One region of the Paenibacillus sp. B01 genome, then DNA from elsewhere that is predicted to be linked to it. Evidence: riboswitches for the same ligand, from Rfam matches in the RefSeq annotation. Region 1 holds a riboswitch; each other region holds the start of a gene.
What was found. Region 1 has a riboswitch for cyclic di-AMP ahead of GE073_RS21890 (hypothetical protein). Riboswitches for the same ligand answer to the same signal wherever they lie in the genome.
Positions count from the first base shown of each region.

Region 2: linked by a shared signal. The riboswitch ahead of GE073_RS01090 (C40 family peptidase) and the one ahead of GE073_RS21890 (hypothetical protein) in region 1 are both predicted to bind cyclic di-AMP.
Region 3: linked by a shared signal. The riboswitch ahead of GE073_RS05245 (C40 family peptidase) and the one ahead of GE073_RS21890 (hypothetical protein) in region 1 are both predicted to bind cyclic di-AMP.
Region 4: linked by a shared signal. The riboswitch ahead of GE073_RS16900 (C40 family peptidase) and the one ahead of GE073_RS21890 (hypothetical protein) in region 1 are both predicted to bind cyclic di-AMP.

Region 1 is NZ_CP045802.1:5,103,361-5,107,807, reverse strand. Features, by position in the region: gene GE073_RS21900 (IclR family transcriptional regulator) at 1-429, shown strand, start outside; gene GE073_RS21895 (dicarboxylate/amino acid:cation symporter) at 680-2,050, shown strand; gene GE073_RS21890 (hypothetical protein) at 2,208-2,798, opposite strand; cyclic di-AMP (ydaO/yuaA leader) riboswitch at 2,804-2,995, opposite strand; gene GE073_RS21885 (amidase domain-containing protein) at 3,204-4,322, shown strand; gene GE073_RS21880 (D-alanine--D-alanine ligase) at 4,410-4,447, shown strand, end outside.
Region 2 is NZ_CP045802.1:240,355-244,801, reverse strand. Features, by position in the region: gene GE073_RS01105 (M1 family metallopeptidase) at 1-1,141, shown strand, start outside; gene GE073_RS01100 (hypothetical protein) at 1,170-2,018, shown strand; gene GE073_RS01095 (hypothetical protein) at 2,272-2,499, shown strand; cyclic di-AMP (ydaO/yuaA leader) riboswitch at 2,735-2,893, shown strand; gene GE073_RS01090 (C40 family peptidase) at 2,899-3,402, shown strand; gene GE073_RS01085 (cryptochrome/photolyase family protein) at 3,535-4,447, shown strand, end outside.
Region 3 is NZ_CP045802.1:1,192,643-1,197,089, reverse strand. Features, by position in the region: gene GE073_RS05255 (response regulator transcription factor) at 1-578, opposite strand, end outside; gene GE073_RS05250 (cation diffusion facilitator family transporter) at 708-1,619, shown strand; gene GE073_RS05245 (C40 family peptidase) at 1,673-2,080, opposite strand; cyclic di-AMP (ydaO/yuaA leader) riboswitch at 2,117-2,253, opposite strand; gene GE073_RS05240 (M56 family metallopeptidase) at 2,386-3,240, opposite strand; gene GE073_RS05235 (BlaI/MecI/CopY family transcriptional regulator) at 3,233-3,673, opposite strand; gene qoxD (cytochrome aa3 quinol oxidase subunit IV) at 3,745-4,065, opposite strand; gene qoxC (cytochrome aa3 quinol oxidase subunit III) at 4,058-4,447, opposite strand, start outside.
Region 4 is NZ_CP045802.1:3,918,839-3,923,285, forward strand. Features, by position in the region: gene GE073_RS16885 (UxaA family hydrolase) at 1-341, opposite strand, end outside; gene GE073_RS16890 (LacI family DNA-binding transcriptional regulator) at 504-1,514, shown strand; gene fosB (metallothiol transferase FosB) at 1,770-2,168, opposite strand; gene GE073_RS16900 (C40 family peptidase) at 2,286-2,777, opposite strand; cyclic di-AMP (ydaO/yuaA leader) riboswitch at 2,782-2,915, opposite strand; gene GE073_RS16905 (glycosyl hydrolase family 18 protein) at 3,229-4,447, shown strand, end outside.

The sequences.
Region 1 (4,447 bases):
GTGCGGGACGGCAGCGAGCGGATCCGCATCCAGGCCGTGCAGAGCAACCAGGCGATCCGGCGCGTGGCGCCGGTCGGCGTGCGGCTGCCGCTGTACGTCGGAGCCTCGAGCAAGGTGCTCATCGCTTTTGCCGAGCCGGCGCTGGCGGCGCAGATGATGTCCTTGGAGGCGCTGCCGCAAGGAATCGACCCGCAGTCGTTCCGCGAGCAGCTGGAGGAGATCCGTCGGCTCGGCTACGCGACGAGCATGGAGGAGCGCGAGCCGGGAGCGGCGGCGCTGTCGGCTCCGGTGTTCGACCGCAGCGGTCGGCTGGCGGCGGCGCTGTCCGTATCGGGACCGGCCGCGCGCTTCACGCCGGCCATCATACGCGAGCAGTCGGCGCTCGTCGTCCAGTCGGCGACGCGCATGGGCGCGATGCTGCCGGGCTGAGCGCCCTCGATTATGGCGTCTGCACAGGGATGCGGCGCCGATCCGGTTTCCTATTACCCGCAGAGGCGGCCTGTGAAGGCGCCGGGCTCTGCGGGTTTTTTGGCGCGGGAGCTTGGAGTGCCTTGATTCGGCGAGCTGGAGGCGTCGAAGCTTCATGCCAATTATTATTCACGGGCTAAATAAACGTTGACATAAGAAGTCAACCTCGCTAGTATACTATAGCATAGTAAATCACTAGGATATGAAGGGGATGGACTCATTGCCTGAAAACAACAACCTCGTGCATGCGTTCCAGACGAACTGGATCAGCCTGCTTGTCTCCCTCATCGTCATCGGACTGCTCGTCTGGCTGGCGCGGCGCCGCGTCGGCTTCGGCTATCGGGTGCTGCTCGCGCTCGGCATAGGCCTCGTCGTCGGCGTGACGCTGAACTCCTTGGAGATCGACGCCACGAGCATCAGCACGCTCGGCTCCATTTACGTCAACCTCATCAAAATGCTCGTCATCCCGCTCGTCGCCGTGCTGGTCGTCTCCAGCATCTCGTCGATCTCGAGCCTCGGGCAGCTGCGCAAGATCGGCACCAAGACGATCCTGCTCTTCATCGGCACGACCGGCGTGGCAGCGCTGATCGGCCTGCTCGTGGCGCTGGCGTTCAACCCGGGCTCGGGCATCGCCCAGGAGACGCCGGAAGGGTATGAGGCGCGGACGATTCCGACGTTCTCCGAGGTCATCCTGAACCTCGTGCCGTCCAACCCGATCGGCGACATGGCCGACGCCAAGGTCGTGCCGGTGCTGATCTTCGCGATCTTCATCGCCGTCGCCATCGTGCAGCTCAGCTCGCGCAAGCCGGAGGCGGCCGAGCCGGTGCGCCAAGTCATCGAATCGCTCAAGCAGGTCATGAACCAGGTGACCAAGTACATCATCCGCCTGACGCCATACGGCGTGTATGCGCTGATCGGCTCGATGGCCGCGCGCTACGGCTTCGATACGCTCAAGCCGCTCATCAGCCTCATTCTCGCGACGTATGTCGCGCTGCTGCTGCACTTCATCCTGACGTTCGGCTCGCTCGTCACGTTCTGGGCGAAGCTCAATCCGTTCAAGTTCCTGCGCAAGATCTACCCGACGATCGCCGTCGCCTTCACGACGCGCAGCAGCTACGCGACGCTGCCGGTCAACCTGGAGGTCATCACCAAGCGGCTGCGCGTGTCGCCGCGCATCGCCAGCTTCGTCGCGCCGCTCGGCGCGACGATGAACATGAACGGCTGCGGCGGCGTCTGGCCGGCGGTCGTGGCGATCTTCGTCGCCGAGGTGTACGGCGTGCCGCTCGGCATCTCCGACTACATCCTGATCGTGCTCGTCAGCACGATCTCCTCGATCGGCGTCGCCGGCGTGCCGGGACCGGCGTCGATCTCGACGACGGTCGTCCTGACCGCGCTCGGCCTGCCGCTGGAAGGGCTCGGCCTCGTGCTCGCGATCGACGCCGTCGTCGACATGGGCCGCACGGCGGTCAACGCGACCGGCACGACCGTGTCGTCGCTGCTCGTCGCCGTGTCGGAAGACGAGTTCGACCGCGAGAGCTACAACCGCGACGAGGAAGAGGAGCTGGAGCTGAGCCACGCGTAAAGCAGGGCGCAGCGGAATGAACGGGACGAAGCGGAGCCGGCTCCGCTTCGTCCCTGTTTTCAACCCCATGAACGCAGCGAAGCCCCCGAGGGACATGGCCCTTCGGGGGCTTCCTGCATGAGCGGATCATGCGGCAGGGATCAGCGGGTTGCCTGGATTACATCGAGTGCTGGATATGGATGTCGGAAGATTCGATGAGGTAGTGCCTTCTCCAGAAGGCGGTGGCGGGAAAGGGCATCGCTTCTCTGGAGCCGGGCTCCAGAGCCTTGCGCAAAAGACGGTCCCGATGATCGCTGATCCACTCGGCGTCATAATAGAGCACCGACATGACCTCGTCGCTCGGAACGCCGACGAACGATTGGAACCAGCCGCTCCAGCTCTGCCAGTCGGCGGGAGCCTCGGAGTAGGACATCGTGACGACGGCACGGTGCAGGCTTGAGCCTGCATAAAGATGAAGCGCGACCAGATAGTCGCCGCTGCCGCCTGCAAGCATCGCCGTGGTGCGGCTGATGAACAGGTCGATGCGGCGGATGCGGCGGTCGGGAGCGAGCGGCTCCTCGACCAGAAGAGCAGCGTGGCGGGCGTCGTGCCCCGCCTCCTCGATGACCTCGGACGCATCCAGTACGACCGGAAGCGGCAGCGAGGCGGAGCAGGCGATTTCCTGCTCGGCGCAACAGGCGGCGGAGCGGTGGACGGCTCGCAGCCGTCTCGGCTCCGGACCGCCGGTGAAGCGTTCCTGCAAAGACATGGTCGAACCTCTCCTTTGGTTGCTTACGGGGTTAGCTGACGGATTCGGGCCAAGAGAGTAGCCCTACCAGGCGCAGTCCGCGGCGGCTTCGGCAGCCGCGCGTCGGGTGCGCGCCGGATTCACCCCGGCAGGCGCGACAAGGCGCCTGCGGTTGGTTCCCCCGCTTCCACTTTCGTGGAATTCAGCAGAATAGAAATGTGCTGAACTTTATCATACTTCAGGCCGGCCTGTCTTGTAAAAGGCTATATTTAGCGAAAATTCGATGAAATGCTGTCGGGAACTCGTCCATGCGGACCCATCGTCGCTCTAAAGCGCTCTCATGGAAAAGGATCATAATCCGGAGCGCATCCGTCATAGGATGGAAATTAAGATGGAGAAATAGCGCTTCGGAGAGGATGGGGAAGGATGGCGCGGATCAAGGTGGGAAAAAGGCCTCCGCAAGCCGATGCCGGCGGGGAGGAGCGACGGAGCGAGCCGCCCGCAGGCTGGCGCGGCGCCGTGCAGCATTATGTGCAGGCCTGCAACCAGGCCGAGGTGGAGCTGCGCGACAGCGCGCTCGCCGGAATCATGACGGACGCGGACCATCGGCTGCGCCTGCTGCACCGGCTCCAGCGGCAGCGAGAGCGGGCCGAGGAGCGGGATCTGCTCACCTCCCAATGCGAGACGCGGGCCGCGCTGGTCAAGGTCAACGAATCCGGCGCGGAGGTGTCGGTCGTGCTCCAGCTGCATCTGAAGCGGCATGTCCAGCACAAAGGCCGCCAGTATACGGAGGAGCGGATCGAGCGCGAGCGGATATGGCTCGCACCGGCCGGCGCGGACGGGAGCTGGCGGCTGACGCGGGTCGAGCCGCTCGTCGGCGAGCGGCGGCCGCGCTACGGCCATGCCGCGGCGGACAGCGCGCTCGCCGAGCACCGCTCCTACGGCAACGGCGGCGGCAGCGGCATCCAGCCGCCCGGCGCGCCGCGTCCTTTCCTTAACTATGGCGTCGTTCCGCGCATCAACACCCGCTCCCGCGCCGCCCGGTACCGGCGCGAGCTGGTCGCGGCCTACGCGGACCAGTGGTGGAACGAGCCGAATCCCGCTTACGAGGAATTCGAGGTCAACTGCACCAATTATGTGTCGCAGTGCGTCTTTGCAGGGGAAGCGCCGATGAACTATACTGGGAAAAGGGAATCCGGCTGGTGGTACAAGGGACGGACGGGCGGCCAGGAGCAGTGGAGCTACAGCTGGGCCGTGTCCAACGCGTTCCAGCTCTACTTGAGCTTTCCGCGCTCGTCCGGCATGCGGGCGACGCCGGTGGAGAGCGCGGCGGAGCTGGAGCTCGGCGACGTGATCACCTACGACTGGAACGGCGACGGCCGCTTCCAGCATACGACGGTCGTGACGGCGTTCGACGGGGACGGCATGCCGCTCGTCAACGCCAATACGGTGCCGAGCCGCCACCGCTACTGGGACTACAAGGATTCGTACGCGTGGACGGAGCAGACCCGCTACCGGTTCTATCATTTGAGCGACAGCATGTAGCACGGCCAGGATGCCGGCAGCCGGTCCGCATGGGCGGACCCGGTTGTTGGCATCCTAATTTCTAGAGGGTACCGGAGGGCTAACATCATGGGAGAGAAGATTCGCGTCGGACTGGTCTACGGAGG
Region 2 (4,447 bases), 4.9 Mb from region 1:
CCAGACGTTCACGTTCTACGCCGAGGACGTGCATGACTTCGCCTGGTCGGCCTCGCCGGACTTCCTCTACAGCGAGGAGGCGTTCTCCGCGCCGGGCGTGCCCGGCGTGCGCATCAAGCTTTACCTCGACCCGCTCCACAAGAAGCTGGCCGAGCGCTACATGCATGCGGCCAAGTCGGCTCTCGCCAAGTACTCGCAGTGGTACGGCGCCTATCCCTACAGCACGCTGTCGATCGTCGTCCCTCCCGCGGCCGCGAACGGCGCCGGGGGCATGGAGTATCCGACGCTCGTGACCGCCTTCGGCGCCGATACGGACAATCCCGGCTACAGCCTCGAGCGCACCGTCGTGCATGAGATCGGGCATCAGTACTGGTACGGCATGGTCGCGTCCAATGAATTCGAGGAAGCCTGGCTCGACGAGGGCTTCACCTCCTACTCGGAGGACAAGATCATGGAAAGCGAGTACGGCGTCGAGCCGCGCACCGCGCTGGAGGCGAGCTACGTCACCGATCCCGCTCCGCTCAAGCTGCTGTCCTGGTCGTACGGCTCCCATGGCCGCTACGCCGACAACGTCTACAGCCGGGCGAAGCTCGTGCTGACCGGCATCGAGCAGCGGACGGGACCGACGATGATGAACAAGATCCTGCGGACGTATTTCAACCAGTACAAATTCAAGCATCCGACGACGGCCGACTTCAAGCGGGTCGTGGAGCAGGTGACCAAGGACAGCTGGGACGACTACTTCAGCCAGTTCGTCTATGGCGGCCAGACGGCCGACTACGCGGTCGACTCGATCCGCGTCTCCCCGCTGGAAAGCGGCGGCGGCAAGCCCGGCTACGAGTCGCAGGTCGTCATCCGCCGCCTCGACGGCGTATACGGCCCGGTGAACATCCGCTTCCGCTTCGCCGACGGACGAACGATCGAGCGCATGTGGGACGGCGTGGAGGCCGACACGAGCTTCAAGCTGACCTCCTCCTCCCCGCTGCTGTGGGCGGCGGTCGATCCGGATCGGCTCAACGTGCTGGACAACCGGCAGATCAACAACTTCCTGCGCGCCGAGGCGCCGGCGGACCAGCGGGTGCGGATCAGCCTCGGCATCGTCAAGGCGCTGGAATGGCTCGCAGGAGCGTTCGCCTGGTGAGGGCGGCGGAAGAAAGGAGCGTGATCCCGTGTCCACCTATCTCAAGCAAGGCTGGGGGCTGACTGTCAAGCATCTGCCGATCGCCGCCTTCCTGTTCCTGTACCGGCTGCTGTGGGGCTTCTTCCTGTACCGGCTCGTCGACTCCGTCGTGCGCCCGCTCGTGCAGCGCTATCCCGGGGCGGACGGAGCCGCCTCCGGCGCAGACGCGATCTTCTGGGCGGAGTCGCAGTTCCGGCTGCTCAAGACGGATCTGGCCCATCCGTATCTATGGCTGCTGGGCGGACTGCTGCTCGCCCGCCTGCTGCTCGGTCCGCTGCTGAGCGCCGGACTCGCCTACTCCGTGCGGCATGCCGCGGAGTCCGGAGCCGAAGGAGGCACGCGCTTCCTCGAGGGCATCCGCGTCTGCTGGAAGCCGTTCATCCTGCTCGCTGCCGCCGAGCTGACGCTCGCGCTCGCTCCGGCCGTCTGGCTTGCGCGGGAGGGCTTCCAACGCTTCCAGCACTACAGCTCGCTGCCGCAGCTGGCCGCGGACGCGCTGCCCTGGGCCGGAGCGTGGCTGCTCTGGATCGGACTGCTCCATGTGCTGATCCTCAGCCTGCAGTTCGGCGCGGCAAGCGGCCTGGGCGCAGGGGCGAGCTTCCGCCAGGCGCTGCGCCGCCTGCTGCCGCTGGCAGGCGTCAGCCTCGTCCTGCTGCTGCTGTCGGGCCTGCTGCAAGCCGGCGTCAGCGCTGGGGCGATGGCCTGGGCCGGCCTTGCCGCCATCGTCATCCAGCAAGGGTATCATTTCGTCCGCACGCTGATCGACGTCTGGATCCTCTCCGCGCAGTACAGCTGCTGGTCCGACAAGCCAGATGCCGGAGGACGTCAGGTTAGTTGACAAATCCGAATGTCCATCCTATAATTGTGTAAATTCTCTGACAATTTTGTCTTGTTTTTCGGACCCGAATGCGGTGTATATAACATCCAGGCCGGCCGCGCAGCGCCGCCCCGGCACCGCCCCGCGAACACCAAACCTTCATCTGCCGATGATCGTACGATCATCATCCGCAGCTTTAATGGAGCATAGAAGCCATCGAATGCAGGACATGCTAGAGGAGAGTTTCATTTTAGAGAGAGAGGAAAGATTGACCATGACCGAAAAAATCTACGCCTACTACGAGCAGCTGCATCAAGCGACCGGCGATCTGCTGGACCGCGCCGGCGCCTACCGGAACGCGCAGGAGCTGGAAGCCCTGCAGAGCGAGCACGCCCGCCTGCGCCCGGAAGGGCTCGATCTCAGCGAGGCCGCGCTGACCCGCCTGATGGGCATGCGCACGAAGCTGCTCACGTTGATGGAAAACTCGCTGTACACGGCCTGATCCCCCGATTCGGATCGCTCCGGCGCGAACGACGCGCCGACCGCAAAAGCGCCCCTCGCGGGGGGCGCTTTTTTTCGATGCGGCAGAGCCGAAGCGGCCCGCCGGCAGAGGCGTCGATTCGACTCGAGCCCCCGAAGCAAGCGCTGTCATTTGTCTCTTTCAACATGAGAATTATGAGAAAATGTCGGGAAAGGGAGGAAAATAGCTTAAAGAAAAGAATACCACTTCCAGAAGCAGTTCAAACATGCCGAGTTCCATGACTATGGAAACGGGGGAACCATCTCAGGGTGAATTGATTTCGCCCTCCTCGCCGCAAGGCAGGAAGGCCGAGAAATCATAGGGAACCTTCAACCGAACCCCACAGCTAACCTCGTAGGCTCTGGAAGGAGCACTTCAGCTTTGAAGAAGAAAGCCGCAGCAATCGCACTCGGACTTGCCCTGCTGTTCTCGGCAGGCGCGCAAAGCGCATCGGCAGGATCCAAAATGGACGGCGTCATCAGCGACGTCATCGGCACGCCGTACAAGTCGGCGGGCACCACCTCGAAAGGCTTCGACTGCTCGGGCTTCACGTCCTACGTGTTCAAGCAGTTCAAGATCACGCTCCCCCACTCGTCCGCGGCTCAATCGGCCATGGGCAAGAAGGTCGCCAAAGACGACCTGAAGGCGGGAGATCTCGTGTTCTTCAATACGAGCGGCAAGGGCGTCTCCCATGTGGGCGTCTACGTCGGCGACGGCAAGTTCGCTCACGCTTCCTCAAGCCGAGGCGTGACGATCAGCGAGCTGAGCGAGTCCTACTACGCCAAGCGCTATATGTCCGCCCGCCGCGTCATGGACGACAAGACGTTCGAGAAGTACGCGGACGACGCTGCCGACCAGCCGGACGGCGGTCCGGACGTCGATTAAAAGCCTTTCGAAGCCGGACGAGCAGACCGCAGCAAGCCTCCCCTCGGAGCGCCTGCTGCGGTTTGTTTGCATTCCGGCAGGGTAGTACGGAAAGAGCATGATCGGCCGCGGCCGATCCAAGGAGGCAAGGACATGTATCTGTTCATCCACCGCAAGGATCTCCGAGCGGGCGATCTGCGCGCGTTCGACTACGCCGCCAGCCTCGGCATGCCGGGCATCCATGCGCTGATCCTCGATCCGGCGCAGCTCGGGAACGGCCGCGCCGAGTCCCATCCCGGACGGCATTTCCTGCGGGCAGCCGGGATGCTGCAGCGGGATTATGCGGCGCAAGGGGCCGAGCTGCAGCTGCTGCACGGCGATCCCGCCGACGTGCTGGACGACCTGCTCGAGCGGGAGCCGATCCGCGAGGTCGTCGTCACCGCCGACCATACGCCTTATGCGCGGCGGCGGGACGAGCGGCTCGCCGCCGTCTGCCGCAGCCGGGGCGTGCGCTGGACGGCGCTGGAGGACGTGCCTCTCGCCGATCTGGACGCGTTCCAGGAGCAGACGGGAAGAAAAGAGCCGTACCGCGTGTTCACGCCGTTCTACCGGGCGTGGAACGGTTATGTCCGCTCGCGGCTCGCGCCGCCTCCGGCCGTCGCTGCCGGCGGCCTGCCGACCGCCCGGCTCTCCGGCGGCGGCAGCTGGAGCGTGCCGGGCGAGCTGATCGGACTGCTCGCGGCCGCCGTGCCGGAGGACGAGCGCCCCGAGCGGCAGCTGGAGCGGTTCCTCGGCGGCAGCCTGCAGGCGTACGAGGAGCTGCGCGACCGCTACGCGCTGGATGCCGGGAGCGGCCTCTCGCGCTGGCTGAACGTCGGCGCGCTGTCGGCCCAGCGCGCCTACGGCCTCGCTCTGGATGCCGCCCGGACCGAGGACGGGCGCGAGCCGCTTGCCTTCGGCGGAGCGGCCGGCTGGCGGGCGGACGCCGCGAGCCAGCTCGAGCTGGCGCTGCCGGGCAGCGGCGAAGGCCCTGGCTCCGCGCCGCGCGATCCGTCGGCCGCGGCGG
Region 3 (4,447 bases), 3.9 Mb from region 1:
TACTCATAATGCCAAACATCGGCAAGCAGTTCTTCGCGCGAAAATACTTTATCAGGTCTTCTTGATAAATAATGCAGCAAATCAAACTCTTTCGGTGTCAAGAGCACTTCTTGCCCGGCAGCCCTCACACGTCGTGCATCTCCCTCAATCACTAAGAACGGATAGACAACATTCTTTTCTAATTGTTTAACGGGAAACTCATGACCTGAAGATCGTTTCAGAACCGCTCTAACTCGATATATCACTTCACGCGGACTAAAGGGCTTTACAACATAATCATCCGCCCCGGCTTTAAATGCTTTTAATCGACTGTCCTCTTCCCCTTTAGCTGTCAACATAATGATCGGGGTATTCTTCATCCTTCGCAAATGGCTGCATACTTTAATTCCATCCATTCCAGGAATCATGACATCAAGTAAAATAATATCATACCTGTCCTCAGTGGCCATTTGGAGTGCAGTTTGGCCATCCACTGCTTCCCTTACGATGTATCCCTCCTTCTGAAGGTACATTCGGAGAACTCGTCTGATTCGTTCCTCATCGTCAACGACAAGAACTGTTAAGGATTGTCCGTACATGTTATGCCCCTTCCGACTTTCTAAGTAATAAATAATCATATATTCATATGATGGACAGTAATGCTGAATAGACCCAATTCTCGTTGGGTATATTATTTCTAAACATGCTATTGAGAGAGGTGGATACCTATGGGTCACTCCCATGATCATGCTGGACATGCTCACGGCCCAGCCAATTATAATAAAGCTTTTCTCATTGGTATTATATTGAACACTGCCTTTGTGATTACCGAAGCGACCTACGGTGTATTAAGCCATTCTCTTGCTTTAATCGCGGATGCCGGCCATAATCTAAGCGATGTCCTTGCCCTTGTTCTTTCTTGGATCGCAAGTTTGCTTGCCAAAAAAGAACCATCAAAACGTCGAACCTACGGTTATAGACGTTCTTCCATCCTAGCGGCCTTATTCAATGCGATTTTTTTATTAGTCGCTATTGGCGCAATTGCCTGGGAGGCTTTGCAACGCTTTGGTGATCCGGCGCCCGTAACTGGAAACACGGTTATCTGGGTTGCCACAGTAGGCATTATTATAAACACATTTACTGCACTCATGTTCCTTAGCGGCAGCAAGGGAGATATCAATATCCGCGGCGCATTCCTACATATGGCGGCTGATGCAGGTGTATCTCTAGGTGTCGTTATTGCCGGATTCGTTATATTGTGGACCAACTGGCTTTGGCTTGATCCGGTAATAAGCCTCGTCATTGTACTTGTTATATTCATAAGTACGTGGGGGTTATTAAAAGAATCGTTTAATCTGTCCTTAGATGCGGTGCCCAGTGGAATTAACTACTCACTCGTGAAGGAATATTTCGATAGGATTCCTTCCGTCATCAATACGCACGATCTTCACATTTGGGGAATAAGCACGACAGAAAATGCTTTAACAGTGCATCTGATCGTTTCAGATTCAATTAATCGGGATGAACTTATGAAGCGATGCTCAGCGGATTTACATGAAAAATTTAATATTGACCATGCCACGATTCAGTTGGAATCCAGCCTGTATGACTGCCCTCTAGCTCCAGATCACGTAATATAAGTAGAAATAAAAATGCAGTTCTTCGTTCGCGCCGAAGAACTGCATTTCTGCCATTATGTGGAGGAAATGACCCGGCGTGCGGTGACATAACGGGATTCATAATAGGAATCACTCATCTTGCTCACGATGACTCCTTTACTGCTGGATGAGTGAGCAAATTTCCCTCCGCCTAAATAAATACCAGCGTGAGAAATCCCCTTTCCACTCGTATTAAAAAACACAAGATCACCCTGTTTTAGGTCCTCTTTAGCAACCTCAACGCCTTCTTTAGCTTGCGTTTGAGAAGTTCGTGGCAGTTTAATCTCATACTGCTTGAATATATATATTATAAATCCCGAACAGTCAAAACCAGCTGAGCTCGTCCCTCCCCATTTATAAGGAACCCCAAGCACTTCATCAACTGCATCTTGCAAATCCCCTTCTGCAGCGAATGTTTGCTGCCCTCCAAAAATCAATGCCATACAAATTGCAATTACTGATAATGCCTTCTGCAATGCCCTTTCTCCCTTCGCAGCCTACCGAGTTAGCTTAAGGGTTCGGTTGAAGGTACCCTATAATTCCAAAGAATTAATTCACCCACATTATTAATGGTTCCCCGGCTTCTCAGATACTGAGAATTAAGCATTAATTATTCTACGATATGTAGTTTAATTCGATCTAATTCCCCCCTTTTCCTTTCTACTTATGATTAGAATCCTTTCATTTTCGTCAATCCAGATCAGAACCTGTCAGATTCTTGTCGGACTCTTAAGGTTCTGCTCCTAATCTAGACATGACTCAAAAAAGGGATGATCAACACTATAATCAAGACAGGTATTGATAACATCATTTGCCTTTTAGTAACGATCGTTATCTGCAAGCTACTCGAAGGATCTAAAATCTGTTTAATCCTGAAGTTCACGGCATCTTCAGCAAAATAAACTGTACCTTTCGTTGCTACTGTTTGGTTCTGGTGGTGAAGTAAAACTAGCAGCGCATTCCCCAGTGGCTTCGCACTGTTCATTTGACGCATCGCATATCGGTCTGCCATTAATTCCATCCATACGGAGTAATATTTCACCAAAGCCTCGATAACGGGCAAATACATAAAGCTCTTCCTAGTAAGCGTTAGTATAAGGTTTTGCAAGGGATGATAAAAACGACAGTGGTAAACTTCATGCCAAATGATGGCTTGAAGTTCATTTTTCCCAAGCACTTCAATTGCTCCGGTCGATAATACGATTTTCGGTTTCAATGCGCCCACCGCCATGGCAACAAAGGAGGGGGTCGATATGACAGTAATCCTCATATTTTCCTCAGGGAATAAAGCTTGCCACTCTCTGGACAACTCATGATTCGAGAATCTTCTCATTGATAATTCCAGGCGAAAATGTAACACTGCTTGTGAAATCAGATGGTAAAAGAATACTGCCGAAGAGTATAGGATAAGTCCATTAAAAAGTCTTTCATAAAGCATATGGTTGCTGAAAATATCAAACATAACCTGCCCTATCCAGTGTAACAAATCCGTGCTTTCCGGAACGTCTCGCAGCTGATGAAGTACACTAGATCCCATCTGATAGACCACCCAACCCACAATACAGAAAAGCAGGATCAAAATGTTTCTCGGTTTCTTAATCATGATTACCTTCATTCCTGTCGTCGAGTTCACTTAGCTTATCACGTAGTTTGTCTATTAATAGTGAATCCACCTGGTCAATACGATCCAGAAAATGACTTACGATCAGCGCATCAAAATCCTGAAATAGCCCTTCAGTAACGGCTTTGGTTTGTTCCATAATAAACTGGTCCTTATTTTGTACTGGATAAAAAAAGGTCAATTTATTCCGTCCGCCGCCACTCGTTTCTTTTCGAAGATGTCCCTTTTCCGCTAAACGAATCATGACCGTCATTACGGCAGTTAAGGAGATGGGATCTTCTTGGTTTATAATTTCATGCAATTGTTTGATGGTCAGTTTCTCTTTCTGCCAAATAATCTCCATAATCTTGGCTTCAAGTGAGCCAAAAAATCGATGCAAGCCTTCTTCATTAACGTTGTATTTATTTATTCGCAATTCTCTTTTCCTCCCGAACAGCTTTCTCTCATTTTAGCATGTCCAGTTGGATAGACAAAGAGCCGGGTAATTTAAGAGTGTCCTGAGGCTAGTACCCATACCGAACCTGCAACGACTGTGATCGCAATAAAGACTGCGAATAAAATCGTGCTGGTTTGTATCTTGCTATTTGCGCTTTCCGTTATATGCATGAACATCAATAACTGAAGAGCGGCTTGCAAGAATGCAAAACTATAAATGATGACCAGAATCGTTGAAGTAGAAAAACTCGATCCGAACGTAACAATTAAAGCAAGTACAGTAAGTAAAATTGAGAACAAATAGCCAATTAAGTGGCTCCACGGAAAACCTTTGTGAACCTTTATTGATGCTACAGCCTTCTCATTATCCATTGTTCACCATTCCTGTCAGGTAGACTCCTGTGAATATGAATATCCACACCACATCAAGAAAGTGCCAATATAAGCTTGAAATAAATACTTTGGATGAGGTTTCGGGTGTCAGTCCCTTTCTCCACAGTTGCAATAGTATGAGTATCATCCAGCCTATACCGAAAGTAACATGTACGCCATGCGTGCCGGCAAGAACAAAAAATGCAGACCAGAATGCACTGGTACCCAGTGTGGCGCCTTCATGAATATAGTTGACGAATTCATAAATCTCGTATCCTAAAAAACCAGCCCCCAGGCCAAGGGTTACCAGCAGCCATGCAACCAAGCCTTTTAAGTTCTGTTTACGCATTTGATGGATCGCTAAACCGCATGTAAAGCTGCT
Region 4 (4,447 bases), 1.2 Mb from region 1:
CATGCTTTTCCTCCTCCTGTTCCAGCAGCCGCGCCGGCCTGGTCGCCGCGTCCGCGGATGCCCTCGATGTTGTGCACATGGACGTGGCGCCCCGCCTCGATTGCCGTCACGGCGCGGCCGATCACTTCGCCGTACTTGCGCACCTCGCCGCCTGCCGCTACGGCCGCGATCGCGATTTTGTGGCCGAACGCGACCGGCTCCGCGACGACGACGCTTCCTTCCCGCCCGCCTGTCTTGTAGCGGATCGTCTCTCCTGCCGCCACATCCCGCAGCGCGGTCGCGACATGGTCGCGGACATCCATGACGATCGCGTCCGCTCCCGCTTCCAACGCATGCTCCATGCCTTCTCCTCCTCTTTGCGCCGGCAGACGACTTGGATCGGCTGGCCGCGCTCCTCGATTTGAGTTATCGGTAACTCAAATGTAAGCGACCTCATGCTTGCTGTCAATAGACCGCATTGGCTACAATGATTGCAGCTTGTAAAAAGGGAACGGAGGAGCTTCATGGTCACCATCTACGACATCGCCCGCGTGGCCGGCGTCTCCGCCATGACAGTGTCGCGGGTCATCAACGATACCGGCCGGATCAGCGAAGCGACGAGAAAGCGGGTCCGGCAGGTGATGGAGGAGCTGCAGTACGTGCCGAACTCCAACGCCCGCAGCCTCGTCCTGCAGAAGACGAACATCCTCTCCCTGCTCATCGCCGACATCGCCAACCCGTTTTATACGACGCTGGCGCGGGGGGCGGAGGATGCGGCCAAGCGGCTCGGCTATAGGCTGCTGTTCGGCAACAGCGACGAGGATTACGGCAAGGAAAAGGACTATGTGGACATGATCCTCTCCACGCGCGTGGACGGCGTGCTGTTCGCTCCGGCAGGCGACGGCTCCGCCCCGCATCTGCGGCTGCTGGAGCAGCACCGCATTCCCTATGTGCTGCTCGACCGGGACGTGCCCGGCATCCAGGCGGACCGCATCCTCGGCGAAAGCCGCGACGGGGCGCGCCGGCTCGTCGAGCATCTGATCGGACTCGGCCACGAGCGCATCGCGCTGGTGAACGGATCGGAGGACGTCTCCACCGCGCGCGAGCGCCATGCGGGCTATCGGGACGCGCTCAAGCTGAACGACCTCCCGTATGACGAGACGCTCGTCCGCCATCTCGACTATTCGGACGGCTTCAATCCGAGCGATCTCGACCCACTGCTGGCGTTGAGCTCCCCGCCGACGGCCATTTTTGCCGCCAACAACTTCCTCGCGCTCGGCGTCATCCAGTCGCTGCGCGAGCGCGGCCTGGCCGTGCCGGACGATCTGTCGGTCGTCTGCTTCGACGATCTCGGCTTCGCCAGCATTTTGAGTCCGTTCCTGACGGTGGCCGCGCAGCCGGCCTATCAGTTCGGCGCGCTCGGCCTGGAGCGCCTCGTCGACCGGATCGAAAACGGCGACGGCAGCGGCCCGCGCACGCTCATCCTGCCGGCGGAGCTGATCGTGCGCTCGTCGAGCCGCAAGCGGGAGCGGTGAAAGCAGCTGCACGGTAGGCCTGGAGCCTGGAGCGGCGCTGCCGTTCGCGAATCCGAGCGGCGAGAAGCCGCGGCTCTGCCGTTCGCGAACCCGAGGAGCGAGAGGCTGCGGCGCCAGAGGCGGCCATGCGGCAAGGGGCTGTCCCGACGTCCGTTTTACGGATGCCGGGACAGCCCCTTGTTCCTTTCTGTCCGCGAGCGAGGCTTCTAAGCGCTAACGAAACGACTGCGCGGGCCTATGAGCCATGCGAAGCCTCTAGTCGAAAAACTCCATATGCGGCTTAGTCTGGCGATAATAGGCCATCCGGTCCGCCAGCGTGCCGGTATGGAATTCGAACTTGTGGCCGTCGGGGTCTGCGAAGTAGACCGAGCGCCGGTCACGCTCGTCCCGCTCCCGTCCCGGCAAGATGTCCGCGCCGATGATCCGCAGCCGGGACACCGCCTCGTCGAACTCCTCCTCTTTAATGGAAAAGGCGATATGGGTATAAGACAGACGGATCTCCTCGCGCGGGAGATCCTTTTCTTCGTTCAAGGCGAGCCACAGACCGTCCAGATCGAAATAAGCGGTCGACCGTCCGCGCACGAGCAGCTTCGCGCCGAACGCCTCCCGGTAGAACGCGATCGACCGCTCCAGCGACGAGACGCTGAACAGCAGATGATTAAGGCCTTACAGCTTCATGATGGACTCCTCCTCCTGTATCGCCAACGGCTCCCCTGCGGGTCCGGATGCAAAGTCCCGGCAGCCAAGCTGCCGGGACTTCAACGACCATGCTTATTCTTCGCCGGCGACGTCCTCGCCGTCGTCCTCGCCGATCATTTTGCTGTAGTCCTCGCCGGTGACGACGCGGCGGGCGGTGACGTACCGCTTGGCGTAGTAGGAATCGCTCAGCTTCGTGTAGCGCACGCCCTTGCTGGAGGCGTGGGCGAACTTGCCGTCGCCGACGTAGATGCCGGCATGCGAGATGCCGCGGCCGCTCGTATTGAAGAAGACGAGATCGCCGGGACGAAGATCGTCCTTGTCCACTTTGGAGCCGACCTGAGCCTGCGACTTGGACGTGCGGGGCAGCTTGACGTCGAACTGGTTGAAAATATGGCGGACGAAGCCGGAGCAGTCGAAGCCGGCTGTCGTCGTGCCGCCGTATTTGTAAGGCGTGCCGATGACTTTTTTGATCGCGCTGTCGAGATCCGGCGTATTCGCGAACGCGCTGCTGCTGAACGTCAGAAGCAGAACCAGGCCAAGCATGGACAGGATGACTTTCTTCACAAGTTGCTTCTCCCTTCGGATGCCTACGAAGTTAGCTGTGGGTTCGGTTGAAGGTTCCCTAGAATCCTCTCTTGCAAGATTCATTCACCCGGTATGGTTCCCCCGTTTTTCTTCTCGAAAATTCGGCATGATGATTCATCATTTTTATTAAAGGTTAATATTCGTAGTTTTTTGTCGAATCCCTGCCCGGGAATTATTAGAAGTCCCTCATCAAATCCCTTACTTTTCTCATAAATCAGCCTAGGCCCTTCTGCTCATATCATCGAATGGACGCGATTTTCGCCCCTGTCCTCCTGCCCAGAGGAAGAAATGGATATTTCCCCCTGCCATTCTGAGAAACTATCCTTTAAGCGGTATGAATTTAATAGGATAATAGTGGAACTCTTCGAGTGAAAGGAGGCCGCCTGCCGAATTCCGCTTTTTTATCCTACTTTTGAAAAGGAGGACTTTCATGTCCGCAAAATCCCGCACTTCCACCCCCCGCTTCCAGGCTTTGCGCGCGCTGCTGCTCGCCGTGTTCCTGATCGGCTCGATCGTGCCGGGCTCGCTCGCCGTCCGCACCGCACATGCCGCCGATGCCTGCACCGGCGTCTCCGCCTGGTCGGCCTCGGCGATCTACACCGCGGGCCAGAAAGCCGTGTACAGCAGCACGCTGTACGAAGCGAAGTGGTGGACGACGAACGAGCGCCCCGACCTGTCCGGCCCATGGGGCGCATGGAAATCGCTCGGCGCCTGCTCGTCCGCTCCGACTCCGACGCCGACCGTCGCGCCTACGCCGACTCCGACCAAGACGCCTTCGCCTAGCGCGACGCCGACTCCGACGCCCGGCGCTCCGGGCGGCAAGATTACCGGCGCCTACGTCGCCGACTGGCATTTCCCGAACGTGAGCACCGTGCCGGCCGAAAAGCTGACGCATGTGTTCTACGCCTTCGCCGACGTGGCCAACAACGGCGTGAGCGGCGGCGACGCCTCCAAGCTCGCCCAGCTGACGACGCTGCGCAGCAAAAATCCGAGCCTGAAGGTGCTCGTCTCCGTCGGCGGCTGGGGCCGCTCGCAAGGCTTCGCCGGCGCGGCCTCGACCGACGCCAGCCGGACGGCGTTCGCGAACAGCACCCTTTCCTACATCCGCGCCAACAAGCTGGACGGCGTCGACATCGACTGGGAATACCCGGCCGCCGGCGACAAGCAGAACTATACGCTGTTCATCCAAAAGCTCCGTTCGGTGCTCGACGCAGGCAGCGCAGCGGACGGCCGAGGCAGCAACAAGTACCAGCTGACCGCCGCCGTAGGCGCTTCGGACTACGGCCTCGGCAACATCGACATCGCCGCCGTGCAGCCGTCGTTCGACTTCCTGAACGTGATGACCTACGACATGCAGGCCGGCTCGGGCACGCATCATACGGCGCTTTACAACTCCTCGCGCGCCAGCTACAGCGTCGACACCGCCGTCAAGCTGCTCAAGAGCAAGGGGCTGCCCGCGTCCAAGCTGGTCATCGGCGGCGCGTTCTACTCCCACGGCACGGCCGACTATACGTACGACGAGCTCAAGGCCGGCTTCATCAACAAAAACGGCTGGACGCGCCAATGGGACGATACGGCCAAGGCTCCGTATCTGACGAACAGCGGCGGCGGCTTCCTCAGCTACGACGACACGCAGTCGCTAGCCGAAA